2 regions of the Streptomyces sp. NPDC104831 genome follow, and region 1 is predicted to be linked to the other one. Evidence: riboswitches for the same ligand, from Rfam matches in the RefSeq annotation. Region 1 holds a riboswitch; the other holds the start of a gene.

Evidence for each region. A riboswitch is a leader RNA that binds a small molecule or an ion and turns the genes downstream of it on or off. The one in region 1 is predicted to bind cyclic di-AMP.
Region 2: linked by a shared signal. The riboswitch ahead of ACZ63H_RS10570 (M23 family metallopeptidase) and the one ahead of ACZ63H_RS01325 (transglycosylase SLT domain-containing protein) in region 1 are both predicted to bind cyclic di-AMP.

The regions. Positions count from the first base shown of each region.
Region 1 is NZ_JBVJOT010000001.1:266,694-281,877, reverse strand. It holds gene recQ (DNA helicase RecQ) at 1-783, shown strand, start outside; gene ACZ63H_RS01340 (M56 family metallopeptidase) at 812-1,750, opposite strand; gene fahA (fumarylacetoacetase) at 1,943-3,160, opposite strand; gene ACZ63H_RS01330 (HAD family hydrolase) at 3,465-4,277, shown strand; gene ACZ63H_RS01325 (transglycosylase SLT domain-containing protein) at 4,306-4,794, opposite strand; cyclic di-AMP (ydaO/yuaA leader) riboswitch at 4,797-4,977, opposite strand; gene ACZ63H_RS01320 (polyprenyl synthetase family protein) at 5,566-6,576, shown strand; gene ACZ63H_RS01315 (LolA family protein) at 6,966-8,165, shown strand; gene ACZ63H_RS01310 (ABC transporter ATP-binding protein) at 8,199-9,287, shown strand; gene ACZ63H_RS01305 (ABC transporter permease) at 9,274-10,158, shown strand; gene ACZ63H_RS01300 (flavodoxin family protein) at 10,155-10,772, opposite strand; gene ACZ63H_RS01295 (hypothetical protein) at 10,982-12,091, shown strand; gene ACZ63H_RS01290 (VOC family protein) at 12,135-12,602, opposite strand; gene rarD (EamA family transporter RarD) at 12,654-13,610, opposite strand; gene ACZ63H_RS01280 (SDR family oxidoreductase) at 13,758-14,612, opposite strand; gene ACZ63H_RS01275 (winged helix-turn-helix transcriptional regulator) at 14,708-15,130, shown strand; gene ACZ63H_RS01270 (2-oxoacid:ferredoxin oxidoreductase subunit beta) at 15,144-15,184, opposite strand, start outside.
Region 2 is NZ_JBVJOT010000011.1:25,216-40,399, reverse strand. It holds gene ACZ63H_RS10580 (M16 family metallopeptidase) at 82-1,485, shown strand; gene ACZ63H_RS10575 (M16 family metallopeptidase) at 1,482-2,870, shown strand; cyclic di-AMP (ydaO/yuaA leader) riboswitch at 3,100-3,252, shown strand; gene ACZ63H_RS10570 (M23 family metallopeptidase) at 3,265-4,020, shown strand; gene ACZ63H_RS10565 (GntR family transcriptional regulator) at 4,218-4,889, shown strand; gene ACZ63H_RS10560 (HPr family phosphocarrier protein) at 5,104-5,385, opposite strand; gene ACZ63H_RS10555 (bifunctional acetate--CoA ligase family protein/GNAT family N-acetyltransferase) at 5,565-8,411, shown strand; gene ACZ63H_RS10550 (DUF5998 family protein) at 9,163-9,750, shown strand; gene ACZ63H_RS10545 (alkaline phosphatase family protein) at 9,750-10,946, shown strand; gene ACZ63H_RS10540 (thymidine kinase) at 10,985-11,635, shown strand; gene ACZ63H_RS10535 (VOC family protein) at 11,640-12,431, opposite strand; gene ACZ63H_RS10530 (sulfurtransferase) at 12,748-13,599, shown strand; gene sepH (septation protein SepH) at 13,655-14,695, opposite strand; gene ACZ63H_RS10520 (hypothetical protein) at 15,176-15,184, shown strand, end outside.

The DNA.
Region 1 (15,184 bases):
GCCGACGCCGGGGCCTGCGGCAACTGCGACACCTGCCTCACCCCGCCGGAGACCTGGGACGGCACGGTCGCCGCGCAGAAGGTGCTGTCCACGGTGGTGCGGTTGCAGCGGGAGCGCGGGCAGAAGTTCGGCGCGGTGCAGATCGTGGACATCCTGCTCGGCAAGCGCACCGGCAAGGTGATCCAGTTCGACCACGACCAGCTCTCCGTCTTCGGCATCGGCCAGGACCTCGGCGAGGGCGAGTGGCGGGGCGTCATCCGGCAGCTGCTGGCGCAGGGGCTCCTCGCGGTCGAGGGGGAGTACGGCACGCTGGTGCTCACCGAGGCGAGCGGCGAGGTGCTGCGCCGCGAGCGGGAGGTGCCGCTGCGCAAGGAGCCGAAGAAGCCGGCCGCCTCCCGGTCCCGCGCCGCCGGTGGCTCCGGTGCCTCCGGCGGCAAGGCCAAGGCCGTCGCGGCCGAGCTGCCCGACGCGCTGCTGCCCGCCTTCGAGGCACTGCGGGCCTGGCGCGCCGAGCAGGCCCGGGAGCAGGGCGTCCCGGCCTACGTGATCTTCCACGACGCCACCCTCCGGGAGATCGTGCTCCGCCGGCCCGGCTCGGTGCGGGAGCTGGGCACCGTGAACGGCGTCGGGGAGAAGAAGCTGGCGACCTACGGCGAAGGCGTCCTCAAGGTGCTGGCCTCCCTGGACGGAGCCGTGCCGTCCGCCGAGCCCGACGCCGACGTACCGGACCCGGACTGGCCCGAGCTGTCCGGCGAGCCGGAGCCGGAGCCCGACTGGGTCTAGCCGGCCCCGGCCCGCCGGGGCGGTGCCGTCAGGACAGCGCCGACAGCCCGGGGGCGAAGGTGATCAGCAGCGGCAGCAACGGCACCAGCGCGGCCACCGTCGTGGTCAGCGCCCGGTGCCGGCGCAGCAGCCGGGGCGGCGGCTCCAGCAGCCGGTCGACCCGCTCGCCCAGCAGATGGCGGCTGGAGTCGCAGGACAGCACGCCCCGGTGCTGGTTCAGCTCGATCAGGGCGAGGGCCGTGGTGAGGTGCCCGCAGCGCCGGGAGGCCGCGTCGTCCGCGGCCAGCTCGACCAGGCGGTGCGTCTGGTCGCAGAAGTGGGCGAACAGCGGCACCCGCGGAAAGCCCGTGGCCAGCGCCGTGGACAGGTGCAGCAGCCAGTCGTGGTGGGCGCGGGCGTGACCGCGCTCATGGGTGAGCACGGCGTCGAGCTGGAGGTCGGTGAGGCGGTGCAGCGCCCCCGTGGTGACGACCAGCTGCGCCGGGTGTCCCGGCATCCACCAGGCGTCCGGGTACTCGTCCTCCAGCACCAGCATCGGCCCGCGCGGCGCCCGCAGCCCCGGCGGCAGCTCGGGGGCGCGTTCGCGCAGGTGCGCGCGGGCCTGGCCCCGGCTGCGGCGGGCCTCGAAGAGTTCCCGGGCCAGCATCGCCGTCGTCCAGGCGGCCCCGCAGGCCAGCAGCAGGGTGAGCGCGGCGGCCCACACCGGGGCGGTGGACAGGTCGTAGGCGGCGGTGACGGCGGGCGGCGCGGGGGCGAACACCCGGTCGCGGACGGTGTGGAAGACGGCCGCCGCGCCCAGCACCAGCGCGGTCAGGCAGCACAGCAGGACGGTGGCGACCAGGCACTGCCACACCCACAGCGCGACCACGGGTTCCCGCTCGGGCCAGGCCGCCCGGGTCAGCGCGCGCGGCGCCGGCACGGCGGCGGTCAGGGCGACGACGCTCAGCAGGAGCAGGCAGACGGTCATGCCGGGGCTCCGGTTCCTGGTCGGAAGAGGGGTGCGGGTGCGGGGTGGTGCGGGGCACGCGACGCACGGCCGCACCGGGTGCGTGCGCGTGTCCCCGTCAGTATGGCGAAGAAGGGCGTGCGAGTCAGGTGCCGGCGACGATCCGGCCGGACTCGGTCCGGACCGTCCGGGTACCGCCCGCCGCGCCGTGGCTCAGTCCGCGACGACCCGGCCCGTGACCTCGCCCAGCCCCACCCGGCCGCCGTTCGGTCCGGGCGCCCAGGCCGACAGGGTCACCACGTCCCCGTCCACCAGGAACGTCCGCTCGCCGTCCGGGAGTTCGAGCGGGTCGCGGCCGTTCCAGGTCAGCTCCAGCAGCGAGCCGCGCTGGTCCGCGGCCGGGCCGCTCACGGTGCCCGAGCCGTACAGGTCGCCGGTGCGCAGCGAGGCGCCGTTCACCGTCATGTGGGCGAGCTGCTGGGCGGCGGTCCAGTACATGGTGGCGAACGGCGGCTCGGAGACCACGTGGCCGTTGACCGCGACGGAGATCCGCAGGTCGTAGCCGCCGGGTTCCACGCCGGGCGCCGTGTCGTCCAGGTAGGGCAGCAGCGGGTGCGTGCGCTGGGGAGGTGCCACGCGGGCGTCGTCCAGCGCCTCCAGCGGGGTGATCCACGCCGACACCGAGGTCGCGAAGGACTTGCCGAGGAACGGACCGAGGGGGACGTACTCCCAGGCCTGGACGTCCCGCGCGGACCAGTCGTTGAGCAGGCACAGCCCGAAGACGTGCTCGCGGAAGTCGCCGAGCGCGACCGGGCGGCCCTGCCGCGAGGGCACGCCCACGACGAAGCCGACCTCGGCCTCGATGTCCAGCCGGATCGACGGGCCGAAGACGGGCGCCGGGTCGGCGGGGCTCTTGCGCTGTCCCGAGGGCCGTACGACGTCCGTGCCCGAGACGACGACCGTGCCGGCGCGGCCGTGGTAACCGATGGGCAGGTGCTTCCAGTTGGGGGTGAGGCTGTCCTCGGCGTCCGGGCGGAAGATCCGGCCGACGTTGCGGGCGTGGTGCTCCGAGGCGTAGAAGTCGACGTAGTCCGCCACCTCGAAGGGCAGGTGCAGGGTCACCTCGGGCAGGGGGTGGAAGAGGGGCTCGACCGTCGGGCGGTGGGCCGGGTCGGTGATCCAGGACGTGACGGCGTGCCGTACCTCGGACCAGGTGGCGCGGCCGGCGGCCAGCAGCGGGTTGAGGGTGGGGGCGGCGAGCAGCGCCTGGTGGGGCGAGTCGACCGCCGCCGCCGCGGCGCCCGCGTCGAGGACGTGGTTCCCGAGCCGGACGCCGATCCTCCGCTCGGTGCTGCCGAGGGGCGAGAACACGCCGTAGGGGAGGTTGTGCGGGCCGAAGGGGTCGCCCTCGGGGACGTCGAAGGGGGGCATGGGTGCTGCCTCACTCTCATCCGTGCCATGCATGGCGAAGCGTTCCATGTGGTCGGGCCACACGTTACGGCCGACACGCGTGTCATGGGCAGTGCCTCGGGGGGCGTACGGGGTGGCCGGGAGGGCCGCTCCCACCGTCGGGGCCGACCGGGGGACATGACGGCCGTGCGGCCGCTCGCCGGCCCCGGGTGGCGCCGCGCCACCGTCATCGGGCTTTGCGCGGGGGCGACTTGGGGCCACGCGGTGTGCGATCGCGGGGAACGAGGGGTGAGTCGGCGGGCCCCGGTGTCCGTATTCTCTGGGCATGGCACCCTCCCCGGCATATGCCCTCATCGCCACTGACCTGGACGGGACGCTGCTGCGCGGCGACGACACCGTCTCCGACCGGTCGCTCGCCGCGCTCGCCCGGGTGGCGCGGGCCGGGGCCCGGCACCTGGTGGTCACCGGCCGCCCGGCGCCCCGGGTACGGCCCCTGCTCGCGCGCCTCGGCTGCACCGGACTGGCCGTGTGCGGTCAGGGCGCGCAGGTCTACGACGCCCGGACCGGCCGTCTGCTGTGGTCGGTCCGGCTGGACCGGGAGCTGGCGGAGACCGCGCTCGGCAAGATCGAGGCGGAGGTGGGGCAGGTGTACGCGGCGGTCGACCAGGACGGCGTGGACGGGCTCACGCTCATCGAGCCGGGCTACCGGATGCCGCACCCGACGCTGCCCGCGGTCCGGATCGGCCGGCGTGCCGAGCTGTGGGCCGAGCCCATCAGCAAGGTGCTGCTGCGCCACGCCGAGCTGTCGGACGACGAGTTGGCGGCCGTGGCGCGCTCGGCGGTGGGCTCGCTGGCGAGCGTCACCATGTCGGGGCCGGGCACCGTGGAGCTCCAGCCGAGCGGGGTGACGAAGGCGACCGGTCTGGCGCTGGCCGCCGAGCGGCTGGGGGTCGGCGCCGAAGGGGCCCTCGCCTTCGGCGACATGCCCAACGACATCCCGATGTTCCGCTGGGCGGCGCGCGGTGTCGCCATGGCCGACGCGCATCCGGAGCTGAAGGCGGTGGCCGACGAGGTCACGCTGTCGAACGAGGACGACGGGGTCGCCGTCGTCCTAGAGAGACTGTTCCCGGCCGCCTGACCACGGGGAGGGGCGGCGGCCGGGCCGGTCAGTAGGCGCCGAAGACGTTGTCGATGGAGCCGTAGCGGTCCGCCGCGTAGTTGCAGGCGGCGGTGATGTTCGCGACCGGGTCGTAGATGTCGAAGGACGTCCCGGCGACGTGGTACGCGTTGAAGGTCGGGTCGATGACCTGGAGCAGCCCCTTGGACGGGATGCCCTTGGCCGCGTTGGAGTCCCAGAGGTTGATGGCCGCAGGGTTGCCGGAGGACTCCCGGATGATGTTGCGGTGGATGCCGTTGTAGGTGCCCGGGATGTTCTTCTCGGCCATGATCGCGAGCGATTCGCGGATCCAGCCGTCGAGGGTGTTCGGGTATCCGGCCGGGGTGGTGGACACCGCCGGGGCCGCGGCGGGGGCGGCGAGGGCGCTGCCCGCGCCGATGAGCGGCAGGGCGAGGACGGCGGCGCCGGTGCAGGCGGCGGCGAGGGCGCGGACGAGGCGGGCGTTCCGGGTACGGCGGTGCTGAGCGGCAGCAGGCATCGAAAGTTCCTCTCCGGCGCCTGCGAGGTGAGCTGTCGGGTTCGGGCGGGGAGGCGCCCGGCCGTGCCCGGGAGGAGGCACGGCTTCACCCCGAGCCGTGCCGGCGCGGCGCATGCCGTCCGGCGCGGCGACTTACCTGGGTCCCCCGCTCCTGCCGTACGAATGAGTTCGTGAATGGGTTTCGCGGACGGCGGCAGGATTAGGCGTCCGCCCGACGGCCCGGAACGTATGCGAGAGCACATGTCGGGAACAAGTACCGGATTCCCGCAATGCGCCATTTGAACTTGATCGACTCCGTATGAGGTACTTGATCCTTTGCGATCGCCAATCCCCAACTGGCCGACGGGGCAAGGGTCTGAGGGGGGTGGGGCGCGAGGGGTGGGCCGATCGGGCGCGTGACCCAATTCACGAAATAGCAAAAGACTTCAAATCAGACATGGGGGATTAGTGGGATTCGGGTCCGAAGTCCGAGTCGTGGTGGAACCCGGGACGTGATGCCCGTCGTTGCCGTGGAGGCGGCGAGGGGAGGGCGGGGGTGAGGAAGGTGCGGAGAGGTCGCGACACGGCATCCGGATTACTGTTAAGTCGATATATGTCCCTTATTACCGTGTGATCAAAACCATGCCGGTCATGGTCCGGTACCACCCGAGCTGGACCGGTGGGCGCTATCGGTGATCGAAACAGGACCGGATACGCTGACTTGAGTGATGGCAGCGACCTATCGACAAACCGTGTAATCGCCAGCAGACACCAGCAGACAGGAGACCCCTCGTGACCGTCGTCGGGCCGTTCGGGCTGAGCGTGCGGGACCAGGCTCTCGAAGCCGATGTCCAGGCCGGATTGGCGGCTGTCGAGGAAGGCTTGCTCGATGCCACCAAGAGCGAGGTCCCGTTCATCACCGAGGCCGCGCAGCACCTCGTACGGGCCGGCGGGAAACGATTCCGGCCACTGCTCGTGATGCTCGCCGCCCAGTTCGGCGACCCGTACGCGCCGGGGGTCGTGCCCTCGGCCGTGGTCGTGGAGCTGACCCACCTGGCCACGCTGTACCACGACGACGTCATGGACGAGGCGGCCGTGCGCCGCGGGGTGGACAGCGCCAACACCCGCTGGGGCAACTCCGTCGCGGTCCTCACCGGCGACTTCCTCTTCGCGCGCGCCTCCCAGATCCTCGCCGACCTCGGCCCGGAGGCGGTCCGGGTGCAGGCCCTCGCGTTCGAACGGCTGGTCACCGGGCAGATCCTGGAGACCGCCGGCCCCTCGGACGGCCGTGACCCGGTCGAGCACTACCTGGACGTGCTGGCCGGCAAGACCGGCTCCCTGGTGGCGGTGTCGTGCCGGTTCGGCGCGATGATGTCCGGCGCGGGCGAGCGGGTCGTGGACGTGCTCACCCAGTACGGCGAGCGGCTCGGCGTCGCCTTCCAGCTGGCGGACGACGTCCTGGACATCGCCTCCGACTCCCACGAGTCCGGCAAGACCCCGGGCACCGACCTGCGCGAGGGCATCCCGACCCTGCCGGTGCTCCGGCTGCGCGAGCGGGCCGCCCGGCTCGGGCTGGCCGAGGACATCGCGCTGTGCGAGCTGCTGGACTCCGACCTCGGCGACGACGCCCGGCACGCCCGGGCGCTGGCCGCGCTGCGCGCCCACCCCGCGCTGGAGCAGGCCCGCCGGGACACCGTCCGGTACGCGGAGGAGGCGCGGGCCGCGCTCGCCCCGCTGCCGGAGTGCGACGCCAAGGCCGCCCTGGTGGAGCTGTGCGACGCGGTGGTCCACCGCGCCGGCTGACCGCACCGGGGCCCCACCGGCCGGCCCCGGAGCGCCTCCGGGCGACCTCCGTATCACCCGCTCGGCTGACGTTCGTACGGTCACACCCCGCCCGGCCGTCGTACCGCCGTACGACTGCGGGCGTACCGTCACGGGCTGGTCTCCGCCCGGCCCCGTCCCTCGTACGGCCGCAGCCCCCACGACCCTTACGGGTCGGGGAGGATCCGGCCGTCGGGTGTCATACCGCAGGCGTAGACGCGGTTGCCTCCGAGGGCTGACGCTTCCGCGCCGCCGATTTGGTCATATGGAAGCCACGGACATCACCACTCCTCACCGATTCGGGTGAGAATGGCGGCTCAGGGTTGACCAGCGTGAGAACGGCCGCCGCCGACGACGGAGGTAAGGCACACATGGCACCGTACGAATCCGACGACACAGTGGGCGCCGCGCGGGACGAGGACCCGCGCTCCGGCCGGCGCACAGCCGCCCGGTACGCCGTCCCGGTCGCGGTGGTGGGGGTGGCGGCGGCCACGATCGGGCTCGTCCCGGCGCTCGCCGACTCCGGCGACCCCGACCTGCCGAAGATCACCGCACAGCAGCTGATCGAGAAGATGGCCCGGTCGGACGTGCAGCAGCTGTCCGGCACCGTGAAGATCACCACGGACCTCGGTCTGCCCGACCTCGGCGGCCTGGAGGACGGCCTGCTCTCCGGCAGGGGCCAGGACGGCCCCGGGGACGGCTCCTCCGCCGACCCCAAGTCCCGGTTCACCGAGCTGGCGTCCGGCATGCACACCCTGCGGATCGCGGCCGACGGCCCGGACCGGCAGAAGGTGTCGCTGCTGGAACGCGGGGCCGAGTACAGCCTCATCCACCGCGGCGAGGACGTCTGGGGCTACGACAGCAAGAGCAACGAGGTCTACCACTCCACCGCGGCCGGATCCGGCGGGGAGCGCCGGGCCGAGCCGCCGGCCACGCCCAAGGACTTCGCCGACGAGGCCCTGAAGGCGGTGGACGGCACCACGTCCGTCACCGTCGACGGCACCGCGCAGGTCGCCGGCCGCGACGCCTACAAGCTGCTGATCCGGCCCCGGCAGTCCGGCACCACGGTCGGCGCGATCAGCATCGCCGTGGACGCGAAGACGTGGACGCCGCTGAAGTTCACGCTCACCCCGAGGAGCGGCGGGGCCGCCGTCGTCGACGCCGGCTTCACCCAGGTCTCCTTCGCCCGGCCGGCCGCCTCCGTCTTCGACTTCACCCCGCCGAAGGGCGCGAGGGTCACCGAGGAGAAGGACACGGCGGCCAAGGCGCCGGCCCCGAAGCACGGCGAGGACCTCGCCGGGGGCCTTGAGGGGCTGAACGTTCTCGGCAAGGGCTGGACGTCCGTCGCGAGCCTCGACACCGGCGCCGAGGGCGGCCTGCCGACCGGCTCCCAGGAGGGCGCCCTCGGCGGCTTCCTCGGCTCGCTCGGCGACCCGGTCTCGGGGAAGTTCGGAAAGGGCACGGTCTTCTCCACCCGCCTGGTCAACGCCCTGATCACCGACGACGGCAAGGTGTACGCCGGCCTGGTGACGAAGGAGACCCTGGTGAAGGCGGCCGACGCGGGGAAGTGACCCCACCGGGACCGACGAAACGAGGGGAAGCCGATGGACGAGCCGTCCACCGCGGACCGCGCTGCGGAGCGCACGCCTGCGCGCGCTCCGGAAGACCCGCCCGCGCGCCCGCCTGAGGGCCCGTCCCCGGCGCGTGCGCCGGAACGGGACGCCCCGGGGGACGAGCGCGGGGGCGTGCCGGAGGGCGGCCCGGCGAGTGTCATCGACACGCGCGGGCTCACCAAGCGCTACCGCGGCGGGCAGCTCGCCGTGGACGGTCTCGACCTGGCCGTCCCGGCGGGCAGCGTCTTCGGCTTCCTCGGCCCGAACGGCTCCGGGAAGACCACCACCATCCGCATGCTGATGGGCCTCATCGAGCCGACCGCGGGCACGGTCCGGGTGCTGGGCCGCCCCATGCCCCGCTCGGCCCGTACGGTCCTGCCGCAGGTCGGCGCGCTCATCGAGGGCCCCGCCCTGTACGGCTTCCTCTCCGGCCGGGACAACCTGCTGCGCTTCGACTCCGCCGACCCCACCGCCGACCCGCGCACCCGGCGCGCGCGCGTGGCCGCCGCGCTGGACCGGGTCGGCCTCGCGGCGGCCGCCGGCAAGAAGGCGAAGGCGTACTCGCTCGGCATGAAGCAGCGCCTGGGCCTGGCCGCCGCGCTGCTCCAGCCGCGCCGGCTGCTCGTCCTGGACGAGCCCACCAACGGCCTCGACCCCCAGGGCATGCGCGAGATCCGCACCCTGGTCAGGGAACTGGCCGCCGACGGCACGACCGTCTTCCTCTCCTCCCACCTGCTGGACGAGATCGAGCAGGTGTGCACCCACGCGGCGGTCATGGCGCGAGGCCGGCTCGTCACCCAGGGCGCGGTGGCCGACCTGGCGGCCGGGGCCCGCGGCCGGCTGGTGGTGACCACCCCGGACCCCGCCGAGGCGGCCCGGGTGCTGAAGGAGCTGGGCGTCGGCGACGTGACCGCGGACGGCGACCGGGTCACCGGCGAACCGCCCGGCCGGGACCTCGCGGAGGTGACCGCGGCCCTGGTCACGGCCGGGGTCCGGGTCCGGGGCCTGACCGTCGAACGGGCCTCGCTGGAGGACGCGTTCGTGGCGCTGACCGGGGAGGGTTTCGATGTCGCGGGCTGAGCCGTCCGAGGCCGTCGCCGTGCGCCGGCCGAACCCGCTGTGGGCCCTCGGGCTGCTGCGCGGCGAATTCGTCACCACCGTCCGGCGGTGGCGCACGCTCGCCCTGCTCGGGGTGCTGGCCGCGGTGCCGGTGCTGGTCGGGATCGCGGTGCGGATCGAGACCCGGGGCGGCGGCCGGGTGAGCGGCGGAAGCGGCGAGGGCCCGGCCTTCATCGCGCAGATCACCAACAACGGGCTGTTCCTGGTGTTCACCGCGCTGGCCGCGACCCTGCCGTTCTTCCTGCCGATGGCGGTCGGCGTCGTCGCCGGCGACGCGATCGCCGGGGAGGCGGGCGCGGGCACCCTGCGCTATCTGCTGGTGGCCCCGGCCGGCCGCACCCGGCTGCTGCTGACCAAGTACGCCACCGTGCTGGCCTTCTGCCTGCTGGCCACCCTGGTGGTCACCGTCTCGGCGCTGGCCGTCGGCGCGCTGCTGTTCCCGCTCGGCGAGCTGACGACGATCTCCGGCACCCGGATCGGCCTCGGCGAGGGGCTGGCCCGCGCGCTGCTGATCGCCCTGGTCGTCGCGGCCTCCCTGGTGGGGATCGCGGCCGTCGGCCTGTTCGTGTCGACCCTCACCAACAGCGGCATCGCGGCGATGGCGACCACGGTCGGCCTGCTCATCACCGTGCAGATCGTCGACCAGATACCCCAGCTGCACGCGGTGCAGCCGTACCTCTTCTCGCACTACTGGCTGTCGTTCGCCGACCTGATGCGCGACCCCGTCTACTGGGACGACCTGCTGCGCGACCTCGGGCTCCAGGCGCTGTACGCGGCCGTGTTCGGCTCGGCGGCCTGGGCCCGGTTCACGGCGAAGGACATCACCGCCTAGAGGCCGCCGCCCGGGGCGGCGACGGCACCGGCGGTCTCGTGCGGGAAGCGGGCGAGGGGCGCGTCCTGCGCGAAGAACGTCTTGGCGCGCGCCAGCGCACCGGTGTCGCTCAGCACGTCCCCGGGCTTGCTGCCGCTGCCCAGCAGCACCCCGCCGAACCGCATCCCCATGTAGGCGGCCGAGTTGCGCAGGGTGCCGGAGTACGGGTCGGCCACGGACAGCTCCTCGTCCGCCAGCGCGGCGACGCCCCAGAGGGTGCGCCCGGCCATCCGCGCCTTGAAGTCCAGGCCCGGGGTGCGCAGCCAGCCGGACCAGTGGTCCAGGTAGCGCTTGGTCTGGGCGGAGACCGAGTACCAGTACACCGGTGAGGCGATCACGATGTCCGTGGCCGCGAGCGTGGCGTCCAGCAGCAGACCGGCCGGGGTGCCGGACGGCGGCCGTACGTGGTCGCTGTCGTGCCGCAGGTCCTCGAAGTCGGGCAGCGGCTGTTCCGTGAGGTCGATCCAGCGCTGTTCGACTCCGTCGGGGAGCTGCTCGGCGGCCCGGCGGGCCAGCAGCCCGGTGTTGCCCCCGGTGCGGGCGCTGCCCAGGACGAAGAGAAAACGGCGGTCCATGTGGTCCCCCAGGTGCGTCAGGTCGTACCAACGAACAAGGCGTGTGCATTTTATGCATGCGCAACTAACTGGCGCCAGGGTTTATGCCGCCGAGGCGGCTGGTGCGAGGCTGTGACGCCGCGGTGACGCGGCGGGCGTGGGTAGCCGACACACTGGTGGACAGGATGCGTACGACCGGATCGCGACGCCGGGGGACTGGAGGGACACCGATGGCTGGACTCAGCTTCGAGAAGAAGCGGGCGCCGCGGACCGCGGAGTATCCGGCGGCGGTGCCCGTCCGGGTGCACGGCACGGGGAGCGCCTCGGTGGACGGGGTGCCGGTCGTCGCGGCGCCGGGCGAGGAGATCCGGCAGGCCGTGCTGAACCGCCTGCAGAGCCTGGCCATCAGCGTCGGCGCCCCCATACGGGCCACCGTCCACGACGACCTCGCGGGCTGTGTGGTCCCGCTGGAGGTCTCGGCGGACGGCTCCAGCCGGATGACCGGCGAACCGGTCCCGCTGGCCGCGCGCCGGGCACCGGGCGCGGCGCCCGTGGAGGCGACGGCGCCGGGCACCGCCGAGCGGACGCCGGCCGGCGGCTTCGGGCCCCCGCCCGTGATGGACCCCCGGCCGGCCCCCGCCACCGCGCCGGCCACGCCGGGCCCGGGCGCGGGCACGGCCCCGGGTGCGGGTGCGGCGGCCTCGGGCACGGGGGCCGGATCGGGCGGGCGTACGGCTTCGTACGCGGGCGCGGACCTGGCCTCGGTCTTCGGCTCGCCCGTCGACGAGCCGGCGCCCGTCCACACCCCGGCCCGCGGCTTCGACGCGGTCGCCGAGGAGGTGCTCGGCGACGGGCCGCTGACCGAGACCGCCGAGGGCGCGGAGCTGCTCGCCGAGCCGCTGGGCCGGATCAACGAGGCCGTGCGGGCGGGCCGCATCGACGCGGCGGCCCAGCTGGCCGAGCGGACGCTCGCCGAGGCGTCGGCCGTGTTCGGCCCGCACCACGCCGAGGTGCTGCACGTGCGCGAGCTGTCCGCCTACATCGCCTATCTGGCGGACGACCCGGTGCGCGCCTGCCGGCTGTCCCTGGACCTCGCCCGGCTGCGCCGCGAGGCCCGGGACGGGGAGGCCGCCTACGGCAACGTGCGGAGCGCGGCGACCGCCTGGCGTGCCGTGCGCGACCCCGAGGAGGGCCTGCGGCTGGGCCGCGACCTGGTCGACCTGTGGGCGGACCTCGCCGCCGAGCCGGGTCCCGCGGCGGACGATCCGCGCCCGCTGGAGGCCGCCCGCGCCCGCATGGTCCGGCTGGCCGACCGCGCGGCCGGGGCGGCACAGGCGTAGCGGCCCAAGCCCCGGACCCCGCTCCCGGGCGCGGTCCGCGGGGCTACTGCACGCAGAATTCGTTGCCCTCCGGGTCCCGCATCAGGACCCACTCGCCTCCGGGCTCGCGCACCTCCCGTACCACCCGGGCGCCCAGCGCCTCCAGGCGTGCCACCTCCTCCGCGCGCCGCCCGGGGCCGGCGTGCAGGTCGAGGTGGAGACGGTTCTTGCCGGTCTTCGCCTCCGGCACCCGCTGGAACAGCAGCCGCCTGCCGAGCCCGGTGCCGGTCTCGGGGTCGTACGGGTCGTCGGGGTGCCGTACGGCGATCAGGTCGCGGAAGGCGGGCCGCCCGTGGTACTCGACGGTGGCCTGTCCGGGCAGCGCGCCGGCGGACAGCAGCCGTTCGACGAGGGCGCTGTTGTCCTCGGCGGTGTAGTGCAGCGCGGCGGCCCAGAAGTCGGCCTGGCCGTGCGGGTCGGCCGCGTCGATGACGAGTTTCCAGTGCAGTGGGGCGGGCGCCTGTGTGGTCATGGCTCCCACTTATAGCCGCCGGCCCGGACGGAAGGGCCCCTTCCGTCCAGGTCAGACGTCGGCCGGGGCCGACGCGGGGGTCTCGGCGGGGCGGGGCGCCGGCAGGGGGAGCCGGCGCGGGCGCCGGGAGGAGCGCAGCGCGTCGCCCGTGAGCAGCACCAGCGCCAGCCAGACCAGCGCGAACCCGGCCCACCGCTCGGGCGGCATGGCCTCGTGGAAGTAGAGGATGCCGAGCAGGAACTGGAAGACCGGGGCCAGGTACTGCAACAGGCCCAGGGTGGACAGGGGCACGCGGATCGCCGCCGCGCCGAAGCAGACCAGCGGCACCGCGGTGACGAGGCCGGTGGAGGCGAGCAGCGCGGCGTGTCCGGCGCCCTCCGCCGCGAACGTGGCGTTCCCCCGCGCGGCCAGCCAGATCAGGTAGCCGAGCGCCGGCAGGAACTGGATCGCGGTCTCGGCGGCCAGTGACTCCACCCCGCCGAGGTCGACCTTCTTCTTCACCAGCCCGTAGGTGGCGAAGGAGAAGGCGAGGCAGAGCGAGATCCACGGCGGGCGGCCGTAGCCGACGGTCAGGACGACGACGGCGGCGAGGCCGACCACGACCGCCGCCCACTGCACGGGCCGCAGCCGCTCCTTGAGGAGGAGCACGCCCATCGCGATGGTGACCAGCGGGTTGATGAAGTAGCCGAGCGAGGCCTCCACGACGTGGCCCGCGTTGACCGCCCAGATGTACACGCCCCAGTTGACGGTGATCACGGCCGCCGCCACGGCGACCAGGCCGAGCCGCCGGGGCCGGCGCAGCAGCTCCCCGGCCCAGGCCCAGCGGCGCACGAAGAGCAGCAGGACGGCGACCACCACCAGGGACCACACCATCCGGTGGGCGAGGATCTCCGCGGCCCCGGCCGGTTTCAGCAGCGGCCAGAACAGGGGCACCAGGCCCCACATCCCGTAGGCGGCGAAACCGTTCAGCAGACCTGTACGGTGCTCACCCTCGGACTTCCCGGCCACCGGCCCCTCCTTCGTGCTCGCGTGAACCGTGCGGTCGCGCGAGCACGAAGGTAGCGCCGGGCACCCTCCGATGTCATGTTCGTATCGTCATACGGTCATGACAGGGGAGGGTGGTGCGGGTGTGGCGCGGTCCCCGGCCGGACCGGGTCAGCCCTTCAGCGCGGCCGCGACCGCCTGCGCCAGCGGGGTGGTGGGACGGCCGGCCAGCCGGGACAGGTCGCCGGAGGGGACGACCAGTTCGCCCTCGGCGATCGAGGCGTCCACGGCCGCGAGGAGCCCGGCCACCGGAGCGGGCAGCCCGGCGCCGGTCAGGATGCCGGTGAGGTCCTCCACCGAGACCGGCCGGTAGGCGATCTCCCGGCCGGTCTGCCGGCTCAGCTCGGCCGCGTACTCGGCGAAGCTCCACGCCTCGTCGCCGCCCAGCTCGTACGTCGCGTTCTCGTGGCCCTCGCCGGTCAGCACCGCGACCGCGGCGGCGGCGTAGTCGGCACGGGCGGCCGAGGAGACCCGGCCGTCGCCGGCGGCCTGCACCACCGCGCCGTGCTCCAGCACCGGCGCCAGGTGCTCGGTGTAGTTCTCGTGGTACCAGCCGTTGCGCAGCAGGGTGTAGGGCACGCCGGAGGCGAGCAGCACCTTCTCGGTGGCCCGGTGGTCGTCCGCCAGCGCGGCCGTCAGGGTGCCGGGGGCGCTGGTGTAGGCGAGCAGCGCCACGCCGGCCGCCTTCGCCGCGTCGATGACGGCCGTGTGCTGGCGCACCCGGTCCTTGTGGACCTCACTGCCCGAGATCAGCAGCACCTTGTCGCCGGCCGCGAACAGGCCGTCGAGGGTCTCGGGAGTGTTGTAGTCGGCGACGGCCAGCCGCACGCCTCGCGCGGCGAGGTCGGCGCCCTTGGCCGGGTCCCGCACGACGGCGGTGATCCGCTCCGCCGGGACCTTCTCCAGCAACTGCTCGACGACGTGGCGGCCGAGGTGGCCGGTGGCTCCGGTGACGACGATGCTCATGATTCCGCGACTCCTTGGTGGGATGCCTTGATGACACTCACTGTAAAGGTGGCGCTGTAGATTAGAAAGTACCCACTTTGAAGTAAGGTACTGGCATGTCGGTAAGCGAGAGTGGGCCGGTGGGCGAGGGCGGGGCGGACGCCGAGGCGCGGTGCCCGTACCGCCTCGTCCTGGAGCACGTCACCAGCCGCTGGGGCGTCCTCGTGCTGATCGAGCTGCTGGAGCGGCCCCACCGGTTCAGCGAGCTGCGCCGGGCGGTCGGTGTGTCGGCCGGCCGGGCCGTCAGCGAGAAGATGCTCACCCAGACCCTCCAGACCCTGGAGCGCGACGGACTGGTGCACCGGGACGCCAGGCCGGTCATCCCGCCCCGCGTGGACTACTCGCTCACCGGACTCGGCCGCGAGGCGGCACAGCAGGTGCGGGCCCTCGCCCGGTGGACGCGCGACCGCATGGACCGGGTCGAGGAGGCCCGCCGGGCGTACGACGAGGCCCGGGACGCGCGGTCCCGGGCCTCGTGAGTCGGCGGGTGGGTCAGCCGACGACCGTCCAGGTGTCCCCGCCCGCCAGCAGCG
Region 2 (15,184 bases), on a different contig from region 1:
CCCGCACGCTTTGCATACAGTGGCGGGAACGGCAGCAAAACCGCGGTTCGATCAACCGCCTCCGCTCGCGAAGGGACGTACATGCCCATGGGTCACACGACCACAGCCGAGGCAGGCTCCGGGGGCCTGACAGCGACCGAGCACCGCCTGGCCAACGGTCTTCGCGTGGTGCTCTCCGAGGACCACCTGACCCCGGTGGCGGCGGTCTGCCTCTGGTACGACGTCGGCTCCCGCCACGAAGTCAAGGGCCGTACCGGCCTGGCTCACCTCTTCGAGCACCTGATGTTCCAGGGCTCCGCACAGGTCGAGGGCAACGGACACTTCGAGCTGGTGCAGGGCGCCGGCGGCTCGCTGAACGGCACCACCAGCTTCGAGCGCACCAACTACTTCGAGACCATGCCCGCCCACCAGCTGGAGCTGGCCCTGTGGCTGGAGGCGGACCGCATGGGCTCGCTGCTGGCGGCCCTGGACGAGGAGTCCATGGAGAACCAGCGGGACGTCGTCAAGAACGAGCGCCGCCAGCGCTACGACAACGTCCCCTACGGCACCGCCTTCGAGAAGCTGACCGCCCTCTCGTACCCGGAGGGCCACCCGTACCACCACACGCCGATCGGCTCGATGGCGGACCTGGACGCGGCCACCCTGGAGGACGCCCGCCGGTTCTTCCGCACCTACTACGCGCCGAACAACGCGGTGCTCTCCGTGGTCGGCGACATCGACCCCGAGCAGACCCTCGCCTGGATCGAGAAGTACTTCGGCTCCATCGCCTCCCACGACGCCAAGCCCGCGCCCCGCGACGGCACCCTGCCGGACGTCATCGGCGAGCAGAAGCGCGAGGTCCTCGTGGAGGAGGTCCCGGCGCGCGCGCTGATGGCCGCCTACCGGCTCCCGCACGACGGCACGCGCGCGTGCGACGCGGCCGACCTCGCCCTGACCATCCTCGGCGGCGGCGAGTCCTCCCGGCTGTACAACCGCCTGGTGCGCCGCGACCGTACGGCCGTGGCCGCCGGCTTCGGCCTGCTGCGCCTGGCCGGCGCGCCCTCCATGGGCTGGCTGGACGTGAAGACCTCCGGTGACGTCGAGGTGCCGGTGATCGAGGCCGCCATCGACGAGGAGCTGGCCCGGTTCGCCGAGGAGGGCCCCACCAGCGAGGAGATGGAGCGCGCCCAGGCGCAGCTGGAGCGCGAGTGGCTGGACCGGCTCGGCACGGTCGCCGGCCGCGCCGACGAACTGTGCCGGTTCGCCGTCCTGTTCGGCGACCCGCAGCTCGCCCTGACCGCCGTCAAGCGCGTCCTGGAGGTCACCCCGGAGGAGGTCCGGGAGGTCGCGGCGGCCCGCCTGCGGCCCGACAACCGCGCGGTCCTCGTCTACGAACCCAAATCCCCGGAGGCCGCCCCGGACGCCGACGTCCCCGAGGACCCGGAGCAGGAAGCGACCGTAGAGGCGGGCCGCGACGAGACCGAGAACGAGGAGACGGCCAAGTGACCGAGCTCGCCACCATGGAGTTCCACCCCCGGCCGCAGCCCGGCGAGGCCAGGCCCTGGGCGTTCCCCGCCCCCGAGCGCACCGCGCTCGACAACGGCCTGACCGTGCTGCGCTGCCACCGCCCCGGCCAGCAGGTCGTCGCCGTCGAGGTGCTGCTGGACGCGCCGCTGGACGCCGAGCCGGCCGGCCTGGACGGCGTCGCCACGATCATGGCGCGGGCCTTCTCCGAGGGCACCGACAAGCACTCCGCCGAGGAGTTCGCCGCCGAACTGGAGCGTGCGGGCGCCACCCTGGACGCACACGCCGACCACCCCGGCGTCCGGCTCGGCCTGGAGGTCCCCGCCTCCCGCCTGGCCAAGGGCCTCGGCCTGCTCGCCGACGCGCTGCGCGCCCCCGCCTTCGCCCCGGGCGAGGTCGAGCGCCTGGTCCGCAACCGCCTGGACGAGATCCCGCACGAGCTGGCCAACCCCTCCCGCCGGGCCGCCAAGGAACTCTCCAAGGAGCTGTTCCCGGCGACCTCGCGCATGTCCCGGCCGCGCCAGGGCACCGAGGAGACCGTCGAGAAGATCGACGCCGCGGCCGTGCGCGCCTTCTACGACCGCCACGTGCGGCCCGCCACCGCCACCCTGGTCGTCGTCGGCGACCTGACCGGCACCGACCTGGACGCGCTGCTCGCCGACACCCTCGGCGCCTGGACCGGCACCCCCGGCGAGCCCCGGCCGGTGCCGCCGGTGACCGCCGACGACACCGGCCGCGTGGTCATCGTGGACCGGCCCGGCGCCGTGCAGACGCAGCTGCTCATCGGCCGGATCGGTCCCGACCGGCACGACCGGGTGTGGCCCGCCCAGGTGCTCGGCACGTACTGCCTCGGCGGCACCCTCACCTCCCGCCTGGACCGCGTCCTGCGCGAGGAGAAGGGCTACACCTACGGCGTGCGCTCCTTCGGGCAGGTCCTCAGGTCCGCGCCGGACGGCACGGGCGCGGCGATGCTCGCCATCAGCGGCTCCGTGGACACGCCGAACACCGGCCCGGCGCTGGACGACCTGTGGAAGGTGCTGCGCACGGTCGCGGCGGAGGGCCTGACCGACGCCGAGCGGGACGTCGCCGTGCAGAACCTCGTCGGCGTGGCGCCGCTGAAGTACGAGACCGCCGCGGCCGTCGCGAGCACGCTGGCCGACCAGGTCGAGCAGCACCTGCCCGACGACTTCCAGGCGACGCTGTACCGGCGGCTGGCCGCCACGGGCACGGTGGAGGCCACCGCGGCCGTCGTGAACGCCTTCCCGGTGGACCGCCTGGTGACCGTCCTCGTCGGTGACGCCGCCCGGATCAAGGCACCGGTCGAGGCGCTCGGCATCGGCCCGGTGAGCGTGGTGTCGGCCGAGTAGCGGCGAGGCCGACCCATCCGGCGCACGCGCGCGTGGGGCCTGACGGTTTACGAGCCGTCAGGCCCCACGCTGTTCCACTCGGTCCCTCAGGTGCCCGTTTTGGGGCGGAGGTTGCCTGTCTGACCTGTGGGATGCGCTACAAAAAGCCGGATCCGTTTGAGGATCGGAAGCGGGCCGCCGTAGCGTCGTCCGGGCTGTTCGTCAGGCAGTGCGCCGCACCCGCGGCACCGGACAGCCATCGCCGAGTCCCCGTACGGCGCGAGCCAGGGGAGCCGGGGACCCATCGTCCCTGGGGTGAATCGGGCGACCGCGAGGGAGCCCGTAGGAGACCTTCCTGCTCCGAACCCGTCAGCTAACCCGGTAGGCGAGAGGGAAGGAAAGGACCAGCCACTTCATGGCGTTCATGTGCGCCACCGGGAAGCACCGCAAGCCCGGACGGGTCAAGCGAACCACAGCGCAGGCGGCCGGCGTCGCGGCCCTGACCACCACCGGTGTCATCGGCACCCTCGCCGCCTCCCCGGCCCTCGCCGCCGGCAACCCCGTGGACCAGACCGGCCTCACCCCGGTCCTCGCCGCCACGGACGACGTCGCCGCCCAGATCGACGCGCAGGCCACCGCCCAGCAGCAGGCCGCGGACCGCAAGGCGGCCGAGGAGGCCGCCGCGAAGGCCGCCGCCGAGCGCGCCGAGGAGCTGCGCGAGGCCAGGGCCCGCGCCGCGCGCGAGGCCGAGCGCCGCCGGCTGAACGCCTTCGTGGCCCCCATCGAGCACTCCTACGTCTCCACGGCCTACCAGGCGTCCAGCTCGCTGTGGTCCTCCGGTTCGCACACCGGCATCGACTTCCACGCGGCCGCCGGCACCACCGTGCACGCGGTGGGTTCCGGCACGGTCGTCTCCACCGGCTGGGGCGGCGCGTACGGCAACGAGATCGTGATCCGGATGGCCGACGGCATGTACACGCAGTACGGGCACCTGTCGTCCATCGGCGTCACGGTGGGCCAGAAGGTCGTGCCGGGCCAGCAGATCGGGCTCTCCGGCTCCACGGGCAACGTCACCGGCCCGCACCTCCACTTCGAGGCGCGCACGAGCCCGGACTACGGCTCCGACATCGACCCCGTCGCCTACCTCCGCTCGCACGGCGTGCGCATCTGACGCACTCGCGCCTTCCCCGACGGCCCCGGCTCCCCGAGCCGGGGCTTTCGCCGTTTTCCATGTTCTCCGCGGGACCCGTTGTCCAAAAAATATCCATGGATTACGGCCCGCCATCGGAAATTCCGGCCGACTGGAATAGAGTCACGGAACACACGTCCATCATCGGCGTTTAACGGGGATTAAGGCGGAGGTCGGTCATGCGTATTCCGGCGCACTCGGTGTGCACCGCTGTCCGGGACGACATCGTCGCCGGTGTCTACGAGCGCGGCAGCCGGCTGACCGAGGAAGTCCTGGCCCGCCGCTACGGCGTCTCGCGCGTCCCCGTGCGCGAGGCGCTGCGCACGCTGGAGGCCGAGGGCTTCGTGGTGACGCGCCGGCACGCGGGCGCGTGCGTGGCCGAGCCGACCGAGCAGGAGGCCGCCGACGTGCTGGAGATGCGGACGCTGCTGGAGCCGCTGGGCGCCGCGCGCGCCGCCCAGCGGCGCACGGAGGCCCATCTGAAGGTGTTGCGCGGCCTGGTCCGGCTGGGCCAGGAGCGGGCCAGAAAGGGCAACAGCGAGGATCTGCGCTCGCTGGGCGGCTGGTTCCACGAGACGCTGGCCCAGGCCTGCGGCAGCCCCTCGCTCACCTCGGTGCTGACCCAGCTGCGCCACAAGGTCGCGTGGATGTACGCGGTGGAGGCGCCGGTGAGCCCGGTGGAGTCCTGGGCCGAGCACGGGGCGATCGTGGACGCGGTGGCGCGCGGCGACGGTGAACGCGCGCGGGTGCTGACCGCCCTGCACGCCGAACGCGCGACCGGCGCGCACCGGCTCCGCTTCTCCGGCCCCGGGGAACGTGTGAGGACTTCGCAACATGCCGTAAACATGTAGGGTGCGCGGCATTAACAGCCGCCGTATACAAACAAGGTGTTATTCGGCGGCGGGGCGTTTTCCGCTGCCCTTTCGCGATGCCGGGAATTATCGGCTCGCGCCCTTCAACCGGCGACAACGAATTCGGCCGGCGGGAAGCCTCGGGGCGCGCGGGGCCGCGCATACGCGAAAGCCGCGCCGCCCGGCAGGGGCGACGCGGCTTCCCGGTCTGCGCTCAGACGGTCTCGGGCAGTTCCTCCAGGCCCTCGGAGACCAGCTTGGCCAGACGGTCGAGGGCGGCGTCGGCGCCCTCGGCGTCGGAGGCGAGGACGATCTCCTCGCCACCCTGGGCACCCAGGCCCAGGACGGCCAGCATCGAAGCCGCGTTGACGGGGTCGCCCCCGGCCTTGGCGATCGTCACCGGGACGCCTGTGGCCGTGGCGGCTCGGACGAAGAGGGAGGCGGGGCGGGCGTGGAGACCCTCGGCCCAGCCGACGTTGACGCGGCGCTCAGCCATGTGTTGCTGCCCTTCAGTGCTCAGGGTTGTCTAGACCAGTTTCCCATACCGTGGAGCGTGCCCGGAGCAGACCTCGAGGACCCGCCCCGGAGCGACACCGGACCGCGGCCTCGGTCCGGCGTTCGCCCCCCATAGACTGCCTCGCGCCGTCGTCGTACGCGAGCCTTACGCTGGGGCCCATGCAGACCTCGGCGGACCGGCAGGAGCGGCACCAGTACCCCGCGCACTGGGAGGCGGACGTGGTGCTGCGCGACGGCGGCACCGCGCGCGTCAGGCCCATCACCGTCGATGACGCCGACCGCCTGGTCAGTTTCTACGAGCAGGTCTCGGACGAGTCGAAGTACTACCGCTTCTTCGCGCCGTACCCCCGCCTGTCCGCCAAGGACGTCCACCGCTTCACGCACCACGACTTCGTGGACAGGGTGGGACTCGCGGCCACCATCGGCGGCGAGTTCATCGCCACCGTGCGCTACGACCGCACAGGCGCGGACGGCCTGCCCGCCACCGCGCCCGCCGAGGAGGCCGAGGTCGCCTTCCTGGTCCAGGACGCCCACCAGGGCCGCGGGGTCGCCTCCGCCCTCCTGGAGCACATCGCGGCCGTCGCGCGCGAGAGGGGCATCCGCCGCTTCGCCGCCGAGGTGCTGCCCGCCAACACCAAGATGATCAAGGTGTTCACGGACGCCGGTTACACCCAGAAGCGCAGCTTCGAGGACGGCGTCGTACGCCTGGAACTGGACCTCGAACCCACCGACCGCTCCGTGGCCGTGCAGCAGGCCCGGGAACAGCGCGCCGAGGCCCGCTCGGTACGGCGGCTCCTCGCACCCGGCTCGGTCGCGGTCGTCGGCGTCGGCCGCGCCCCCGGCGGGGTGGGCCGCGGCGTCCTCGGCAACATCCGTGCGGCCGGCTACCCGGGCCCGCTGCACGCCGTGAACAAGGCCTTCCCCGAAGACCTCAAGGAGATCGACGGGGTGCCCGCGCACCGCTCGGTGCGCGACATCGACGGGCACGTGGACCTCGCCGTCGTCGCCGTACCGGCCGAGCACGTGCCCGCCGTGGTCGCCGAGTGCGGCGAACACGGCGTCCAGGGGCTGGTCGTGCTCTCCGCCGGGTACGCCGAGAGCGGGCCCGAGGGACGCGAACGGCAGCGCGCGCTCGTCCGGGCCGCACGGGCCTACGGCATGCGGCTCATCGGCCCCAACGCCTTCGGCGTCATCAACACCGCCGACGGCGTCCGCCTGAACGCCTCGCTCGCGCCCGAACCGCCCCGCCCCGGCCGCATCGGGCTCTTCGCCCAGTCCGGCGCCATCGGCATCGCCCTGCTGTCCCGGCTGCACCGGCGCGGGGGAGGGGTGACCGGGGTCACGGGCGTCTCCACCTTCGTCTCCGCCGGCAACCGCGCCGACGTCTCCGGCAACGACGTCCTCCAGTACTGGTACGACGACCCGGACACCGACGTCGTCCTCATGTACCTGGAGTCCATCGGCAACCCCCGCAAGTTCACCCGGCTCGCCCGGCGGACGGCCGCGGCGAAGCCCCTGGTCGTCGTGCAGGGCACCGGCGCCGCCCCGCAGGGGCACGCCGTGCGCGCCACCCGGCTGCCGCACGCGACCGTGTCCGCGCTGCTGCGGCAGGCCGGGGTGATCCGGGTCGACACGATCACCGAGCTGGTCGACGCGGGACTGCTGCTCGCCCGGCAGCCGCTGCCCGCCGGGCCGCGCGTGGCCATCCTCGGCAACTCCGAGTCGCTGGGCGTGCTGACGTACGACCGGTGTGTGGCGGAGGGGCTGCGGCCGGACCGGCCGGTGGACCTGACCACCGGGGCGACGGCGGAGGACTTCCACCGGGCACTGGCCGCCGCGCTGGCCGACGACACGAACGACGCCGTCGTCGTCACGGCGATCCCCGCGATCGGGGAAGGCTCGCCGGGGGACGCGGAGCTGGCAAAGGCGCTGCGGTCGGCCGCGGCGGCGGTGCCGGGGAAGCCGGTGCTGGTGGTCCACGTCGAGCTGGGCGGACTGGCGCAGGCACTGTCGGCCGCGACGAGCACCGCGCCCGGGGCCGCGGACAGGGCGCCCGGCCCGGCCGGCCCGGAAGCGGCGCGCATACGGCCCGCCACCCCGCCCGCACCCGGCGGGGAACCCCGGGCACGCCCCGAGGACGGCACCCGGCTCATCCCCGCCTACCCCGCCGCCGAACGCGCGGTGCGGGCGCTCGCCGAGGCCGTGAAGTACGGGCAGTGGCGGCGGGAGGCGGCCGACCCCGGGAAGGTGCCGGAGTTCGACGACATCGACGAGAAGGGCGCCGCCCGGCTGATCGGCGAGCTGCTCGCGCGCGGCGAGGGGCTCACCCTGTCCGCCGAGCACACCTGCGAGCTGCTCGGCCGGTACGGCGTCCCCGTGCGCCGCGCCCTGCCCGCGCCCGGCCCGGACGCCGCCGTGCAGGCCGCCCGGGCGCTCGGCTACCCGGTGGCCCTCAAGGCGACCGCCCCGCACCTCAGGCACCGCGCCGACCTGGGCGGCGTCCGCCTCGATCTCGCGGACGAGGAGCAACTGCTGCGGGCGTACACCGAGTTGACCGAGCTGTTCGGCCGGCCGGAGGAACTGCGGCCGGTGGTGCAGGCGATGGCGCCCCGGGGCGTGGACACCGTCGTCCGCGCGGTGATCGACCCGGCGGCCGGCGCCGTGCTGTCCTTCGGCCTGGCCGGCGCCGCCTCCCAACTGCTCGGGGACATGGCCCACCGGCTGATCCCCGTCACCGACCGGGAGGCGACCTCGCTGGTGCGGTCCATCCGCACCGCGCCGCTGCTGTTCGGCTGGCGCGGCTCCACGCCCGTGGACACCCCGGCGCTGGAGGAGCTGCTGCTGCGGGTGTCCCGGCTGGTCGACGACCACCCGGAGGTGGTCGCGGTCACCCTGGAGCCCGTCGTCGTCGCCCCGCACGGGGCGAGCGTCCTCGGCGCCACGGTACGGCTCGCGCCCCCGCCCGCCCGCGACGACCTCGGCCCGCGCACGATGCCGGCCTACTGACGAGGCGCAGGACCCCGTCGGGAGCGCGGGCCGCCCGCTGCCCGCGGCGGGGCCGGGAGGTGACCGGCGGGGGCGCCGGCCGGCTCGGACTCGCCGCCGGCCGCGACCTCCCCGCCGCTCCGGCCCGGAGGCGGTCTTCCCCGGCCCGGCCTGCGCCACGTGCCCGCCGCCCCCCGGACCCCTGTGTCTTCCGCGAGCACACCGTCGAGGAGGCAGGGGCACGGCAGGCGCCGGGCGGGACCCCGGCCGTCTGCACCGCCCGTGAGACGGACGCAGCCGGCCCCGGCCCCGCCCTCTGCCCGACCGCCGCCGTCCGGACCCCCGTGTCTTCCGCGAGCACACCGCCGGGGAGGCGTTGTCACGGCAGGCGCCGGGCGGGACCCCCGCCGTCGGCACCGCCCGCGAGACGGACGCAGCCGGCCCCGGCCCCGCCCCCCTGCCCGACCGCCGCCGTCCATCCGGAGTCCCGCCCAGGGCCCGTTCCCCGGGTTTCCCGCACCCGAGCACCGGCTCGCGGCCCCGTCCCCCGCCCGAGCGCCCCCGCGCTCAGCCGGAGACCCGCCCGGGATCCGTCCCCGGGGCTCCGCAGGCGCGTCCCGGCTCGCGCCCGTACCGGCGGGCGGCCCCGCCGGGACCCGTCCCCGGGGCTCCGCAGGTGCGCCCCGGCCCGCCCCCGGACCGGTGCGCCGTCCCGCCCCCGGTCCGTCCGACTGGCCCGGAGTGCCCTTGCCCACGGATTAGGATGGACGCCATGGCCAAGACCAGTACGACGACCCAGGGGCTGCGCGCGGCGATCGAGCGCAGCGGCTACTACCCGGCCCTCGTGGCCGAGGCGGTGGAGGCCGCGGTGGGCGGCGAGCCCGTCCGGTCGTACCTGGTCCACCAGGAGACGACGTTCGACCAGAACGAGGTCCGCCGGCACGTCACCGTGCTGGTCCTCACCGGCAACCGCTTCATCGTCAGCCACACCGACGAGCAGGCCGCCGACAGCACCTCCCCGACGCCCTACGCCACCACCTCCACCGAGTCCGTGAAGCTCGACCGGATCTCGTCCGTCGTGGTCAGCCGGGTGGTCGCGAACCCGGAGCAGTACACGCCGGGCACGCTGCCCCGCGAGGTCGTGCTGACCATCGGCTGGGGCGCGGTCAACCGCATCGACCTGGAGCCCGCCGCCTGCGGCGACCCCAACTGCGACGCCGACCACGGCTACACGGGCAGCTCCACGGCGGACGACCTGAGCCTGCGCGTCAGCGAGGCCGGGGACGGCCCGGAGACGGTGCGCCAGGCGCTCGCCTTCGCGCAGGCCATCTCGGAGGCGACCGCGGACCTCACCCGCTGATGTCCTCGCTCTCCGCCTGGGACCACCCGGAGCCCCTCGCCCTGGCCACCGCGCCGCTGCCCGAGTACGGCAGCGGCTCCCTGGCCGACCTGCTGCCCACCCTCGCCGCCGGCCTGGGCGTCCCCGGCCTGACCGCCTCGATCGGGGAGCTGACCCCGGCCGACCGGGTCTGCGTCTTCCTGGTCGACGGCCTCGGCTGGGAGCAGCTCGCCGCCCACCCGGACGAGGCGCCCTTCCTGACCTCCCTGCTCGGCAGCTCCCGCGGCGGCACCGGCCGCCCGCTCACCGCCGGCTACCCGGCGACCACCGCGGCCTCCCTCGCCTCCGTCGGCACCGGCCTGCCGCCCGGCGCGCACGGCCTGCCCGGATACGCGGTGCGCAACCCGGCCACCGGCGAGCTGATGAACCAGCTCCGCTGGCAGCCGTACACCGACCCGGCCGCCTGGCAGCCGTACCCCACCGTCTTCCGGCTGGCCCACGACGCCGGCGTGCACACCGCCCAGGTGACCTCGCCCGCCTTCGAGCACACCCCGCTCACCAAGGTCGCGCTCAGCGGCGGTACCTTCCACGGGCGGCTCACCGGCGAGGAGCGCATGGACCTCGCGGCCGAGCAGCTGGCCGCGGGCGACCGCTCGCTGGTGTACACGTACTACGCCGAGCTGGACGGCTCGGGACACCGCTACGGCATCGCCTCCGACACCTGGCGCGGCCAGCTGATGTACGTCGACCGGCTCGCCCAGCGGCTGGCCGAGCAACTGCCCCCGCGCAGCGCCCTCTACGTCACCGCCGACCACGGCATGGTCGACGTGCCGTTCGACGAGCGGCACCGCATCGACTTCGACGAGGACTGGGAGCTGCGGGCCGGCGTCGCGCTGCTCGGCGGCGAGGGCCGGGCCCGGCACGTGTACGCGGTCCCGGGCGCCGGGAACGACGTGCTCACCGTGTGGCGCGAGGTGCTCGGGGAGCAGTTCTGGGTGGCGTCGCGGGACGAGGCGATCGCGGCGGGCTGGTTCGGGCGGCCCGGCGAATGCGACGAGCGCGTGTACCCGCGGATCGGGGACGTGGTCGCCGCCGCGCACGACGACGTGCTGATCATCGCCTCCGAGCGGGAGCCCAAGGAGTCGGCGCTGGTCGGCAACCACGGCTCGATGACCCCGGCGGAACAGCTCGTCCCGCTGCTCGAAGTACGCTCCTGACCCCCTGCCCCCCTTCGCCGAAAGGTGCTCAACTCCTCATGCCCGAGCTGGTGTTCTTCTCCGGAACGATGGACTGCGGGAAGTCGACGCTGGCTCTGCAGATCGAGCACAACCGGTCCGCGCGCGGTCTGGCGGGCATGATCTTCACCCGTGACGACCGCGCGGGCGAGGGCAAGCTGTCCTCCCGGCTGGGCCTGGTCACCGACGCGGTGGAGGTCGAGGACGGCCAGGACCTGTACGCGTACCTCGTGGACCACCTCTCCCAGGGCGGCCGGGCCGACTACGTGATCGCGGACGAGGCGCAGTTCCTCGCGCCCGAGCAGATCGACCAGCTCGCGCGCGTGGTGGACGATCTCGGTCTGGACGTCTTCGCCTTCGGCATCACCACCGACTTCCGCTCCAAGCTGTTCCCCGGCTCGCAGCGGCTGGTGGAGCTGGCCGACCGGATCGAGGTGCTCCAGGTGGAGGCGCTGTGCTGGTGCGGCGCCCGGGCCACGCACAACGCCCGCACGATCGGCGGCGAGATGGTGGTCGAGGGCGCCCAGGTGGTCGTCGGCGACGTCAACCAGACTGCGGGCGAGGTCGGCTACGAGGTGCTGTGCCGCCGTCACCACCGGCGCCGGATGACCGCCGCCACGGCCCGGGCGGCGGCCCTGTCCCCGGACGTGCTGCCCGTCCCGGCCCCCTGAGACCTCAGCGCGGATCCTGGACCACGGAGAACTCCGCGCCCTCCGGGTCCGCCACCGTCGCCACCCGCCCGTGCGGGCCGTCGTGCGCCGCTGCCAGCACCCGTCCGCCCAGCCCGGCGACCTGCCGCAGCGCCGCGTCGAGGTCGTCGACCCGGAACCAGGTCCGCCAGTGCGGCCCGCGGCCCGGGGGCAGTCCCTGGCCCACCCCGCGCAGCCCGGCCACCGGACGGCCGTCCAGCAGCAGGGTCAGCGCGTCGACGCCGGGTGAGGCCACCGGCTCCTCCTCGTAGCGGAAGACGCTCTTGTAGAACTTCGCGACGCTTTCCGTCTCGAAGGTGAGCAGTTCGTTCCACACCGGGGTGCCGGGCACGCCGGTGACCGCCGTTCCGGAATGCGCGGCGCCCTGCCAGATCCCGAACACCGCCCCGGAGGGATCGGAGACGATCGCCATCCGCCCGGCCTCGGCGGCGTCCAGCGGGCCGACGGCCACCGTGCCGCCGCACAGCCGCACCGTGTCGGCCGTGCGGTTCACGTCGTCCGAGGCGAGGTAGGGCGTCCAGGCGACCGGCAGCCGGCGGCCCGTCGGCAGCCGGCCCACGCCCGCCACCTCCCGCCCGTCGAGCAGCGCCCGCACATACGGGCCGAGCTGCCGCGGACCCGGCCGGAACTCCCAGCCGAACAGCTCGCCGTAGAACTCCTCGGTGGCCTCCAGCCCGTGCACCATCAGGCTCACCCAGCAGGGTGTGCCGGGCAGACGCCGCGCATGCGGACCGGCCGGCTCCCGTGCCTCGGTCATCGATCACTCTCTCCCCGGCCCCTCGCGGTGGCCGTGTCGCTTCCGCCGTCCGGAAGGGGCGTCCACGCCGTCGGCGCGTACGCCCGTGCCGCTCCCGCATCCTCCGGGTGCCGCGGGGTCGTACCGCGCCGCTCGCCGTACCCACGAGAGGATGCCCGATCTGCCGTCTTTCACCGCTTCTCGACGATGGCCGAGGGGTGTCCGCCGTTTGTACACCACGTGCCCGATCCCGCACGCCCCGTGATCGAGCCTGTCCGGCCGAGCAGAGTAGCCGGACCTGGACGCCGCGGCCACCCCTGGCGTATGGATGGACGCCATGACAGTCATCATCACCGCATCCGACCTGGCGCCCGCGCTGGCCGGCGACAACCCGCCCCTACTTCTGGACGTCCGCTGGCAGCTCGGCCTGGCCCGGGCGGCCGGGGCGCCGGCCTTCGACGCCCGGGCCGAGTACGCGGCCGGACACCTCCCCGGCGCGGTCTTCGTCGACCTGGACCGGGATCTGGCCGGCACGCCGGGCGCGGGGGGCCGGCACCCGCTGCCCGACCTCGCGGAGTTCGGCGCCGCGATGCGCCGCGCGGGCGTGTCGGCGGCCCGGCCGGTCGTCGTGTACGACGACGGGCAGGGCTGGGCGGCGGCGCGCGCGTGGTGGCTGCTGCGCTGGACGGGTCACCCGGACGTGCGGGTCCTCGACGGCGGGTTGCCGTCCTGGCGGGGTGAGTTGTCGACCGAGGTGCCGGTCCCGGCCGAGGGCGACTTCGTCCCGGTGCCGGCGGCCGGGGGGCTGCTGGACGCGGACGGGGCCGCGGCACTGGCCCGCACGGGTGTGCTGCTGGACGCCCGCGCGGGGGAGCGGTACCGGGGCGAGGTGGAGCCGATCGACCGGGTCGGCGGGCACATCCCGGGCGCCGTGTCGGCGCCGACGACGGAGAACGTGGGCCCCGACGGCCGTTTCCTGCCCGCGGCGGAGCTGAGGGACCGGTTCAAGGCCCTCGGGGTCCGCGAGGACACCGAGGTGGGCGTGTACTGCGGCTCGGGCGTCTCCGCCGCCCACGAGGTGCTCGCGCTGGCCGTGGCGGGCATCCCGGCGGCCCTGTACGTCGGTTCCTGGTCGCAGTGGTCCGCGGACCCGTCGCGTCCGGTCGCGGTCGGCGCGGACCCGCGATAACCGTCCTGGCCGGAAAAAAGGGGGGGCACGCGCGCGTGCCCCCCTTCTCGTCCGCCTACTCCTGCTTCTTGCGGCGGGTGCCGAACACGATCTCGTCCCAGCTCGGCACGGCGGCACGGCGGCCGGGGCGGACGCCGTCGGCCTCGGCCTGGCGGTCGGTCGCGCCGACGAGCCGGTCGCGGTGGCTGCCGACGGAGCGCGGCATGAGGACGTCCGCGTAGGCGGAACCCGCCGAGGCGGCGGGCGCCGGCGGCTCCTCGGCGGCGGGCTCGTCGCCGGGCTCCTCGGCGGACTCCGACGGGCGCTCCGGGACGACGAGATCGCCCCGGAAGCTCGGCACGGCCTCCAGCAGACTGGTCAGCGAGTCGCGTTCGCCCGCGCCCTCCTCGGCCGGTTCCGACGGCTGAGCGGGCAGCCCGGGCCGCTCCCGGTCCACCCGTTCGAGCGCACGGTCCATCGAGCGTTCGCGGGGCAGCCGGGCGATCCGCGGGACGAACGGGAAGCTCGGCTCCGGGGCGGCGAGGTCGTCGGACTCGCCGATCAGCGAGCGCGCCTCGTCGTCGACGGCCTGGACGAGCCTGCGGGGCGGGTCGTACGTCCAGCTCGCCGAGTGCGGTTCGCCCGCGACGCGGTAGACGAGGAGTACCTCCCAGGTGCCGTCGTCGCGGCGCCAGGAGTCCCACTGCACGGTGTCCTTGTCGGCGCCGCGCAGCAGCAGCCGCTCCTGCACGGCCTCGCCGAGCAGCGGGCCGGAGTTCTCGCCGGGCCGGCGGACCGGGGTCTTGCGGGCGCGCTCGGCCATGAAGGCGCGCTCGGCGAGCACGGGCCCCTCGAAGCGCCGCACCCGGTCGACGGGGATGCCGGCGAGCTGCGCGACCTCTTCCGCGGTGGCTCCGGCCCGTATCCGCGCCTGGATGTCGCGCGGGCGCAGATGGCTCTCGACCTCGATCTCGATCTGGCCGAGACGCGGCCGGTCGCCGCGCACGGCGGCGCGCAGCCGTTCGTCGATCGGAAGTGTGTACTCCGTGGAGTCGGCAGCCTTCAGCACCAGCCGTGTGCCGTCATTCGAGACGGCCACGACACGCAGTTCGGGCATGGGGACCTCCCGGGTGGTGCCTGCCGACGTCACGTGCGTCGCTGCTTCCGCTAGTCGAGTGTGGCCTGCCCGGGTGCAGCCTGCCACAACCTTGCCGAGTTGCCCGGCGTGTCGGGCGCGGGCCCGGGATCGCCGTTATGGCACGGTTACCTGTTCGCCACGCTAAGTGACCAACTCCGTCACCCTGTGCAACTAGTTCCCTCCCGGTGATCCCGCGTGGTCACGGACACCCTGGTGGGAGACCTGACCCAGGGCTGGCAACAGTACTCCATTCGGGCCACGTGCGTGGATTGGCGCGCTGGCCAACTTCTCGCAAGGGGTGCGACTTGGCCGTTCGCAACCGGTTTTGTCGATCATGAACGTGGTGAAGTTCACGCAATCGCCAGAAACGGAACTAATGGTTTCGTCCGTACGTCCCCTTCTCGTGCAGTCGGTCGGTCAATGTCGATCAAGTACGGGAAAGGCAGGCAAGGTCCGGGTATGCGTGAG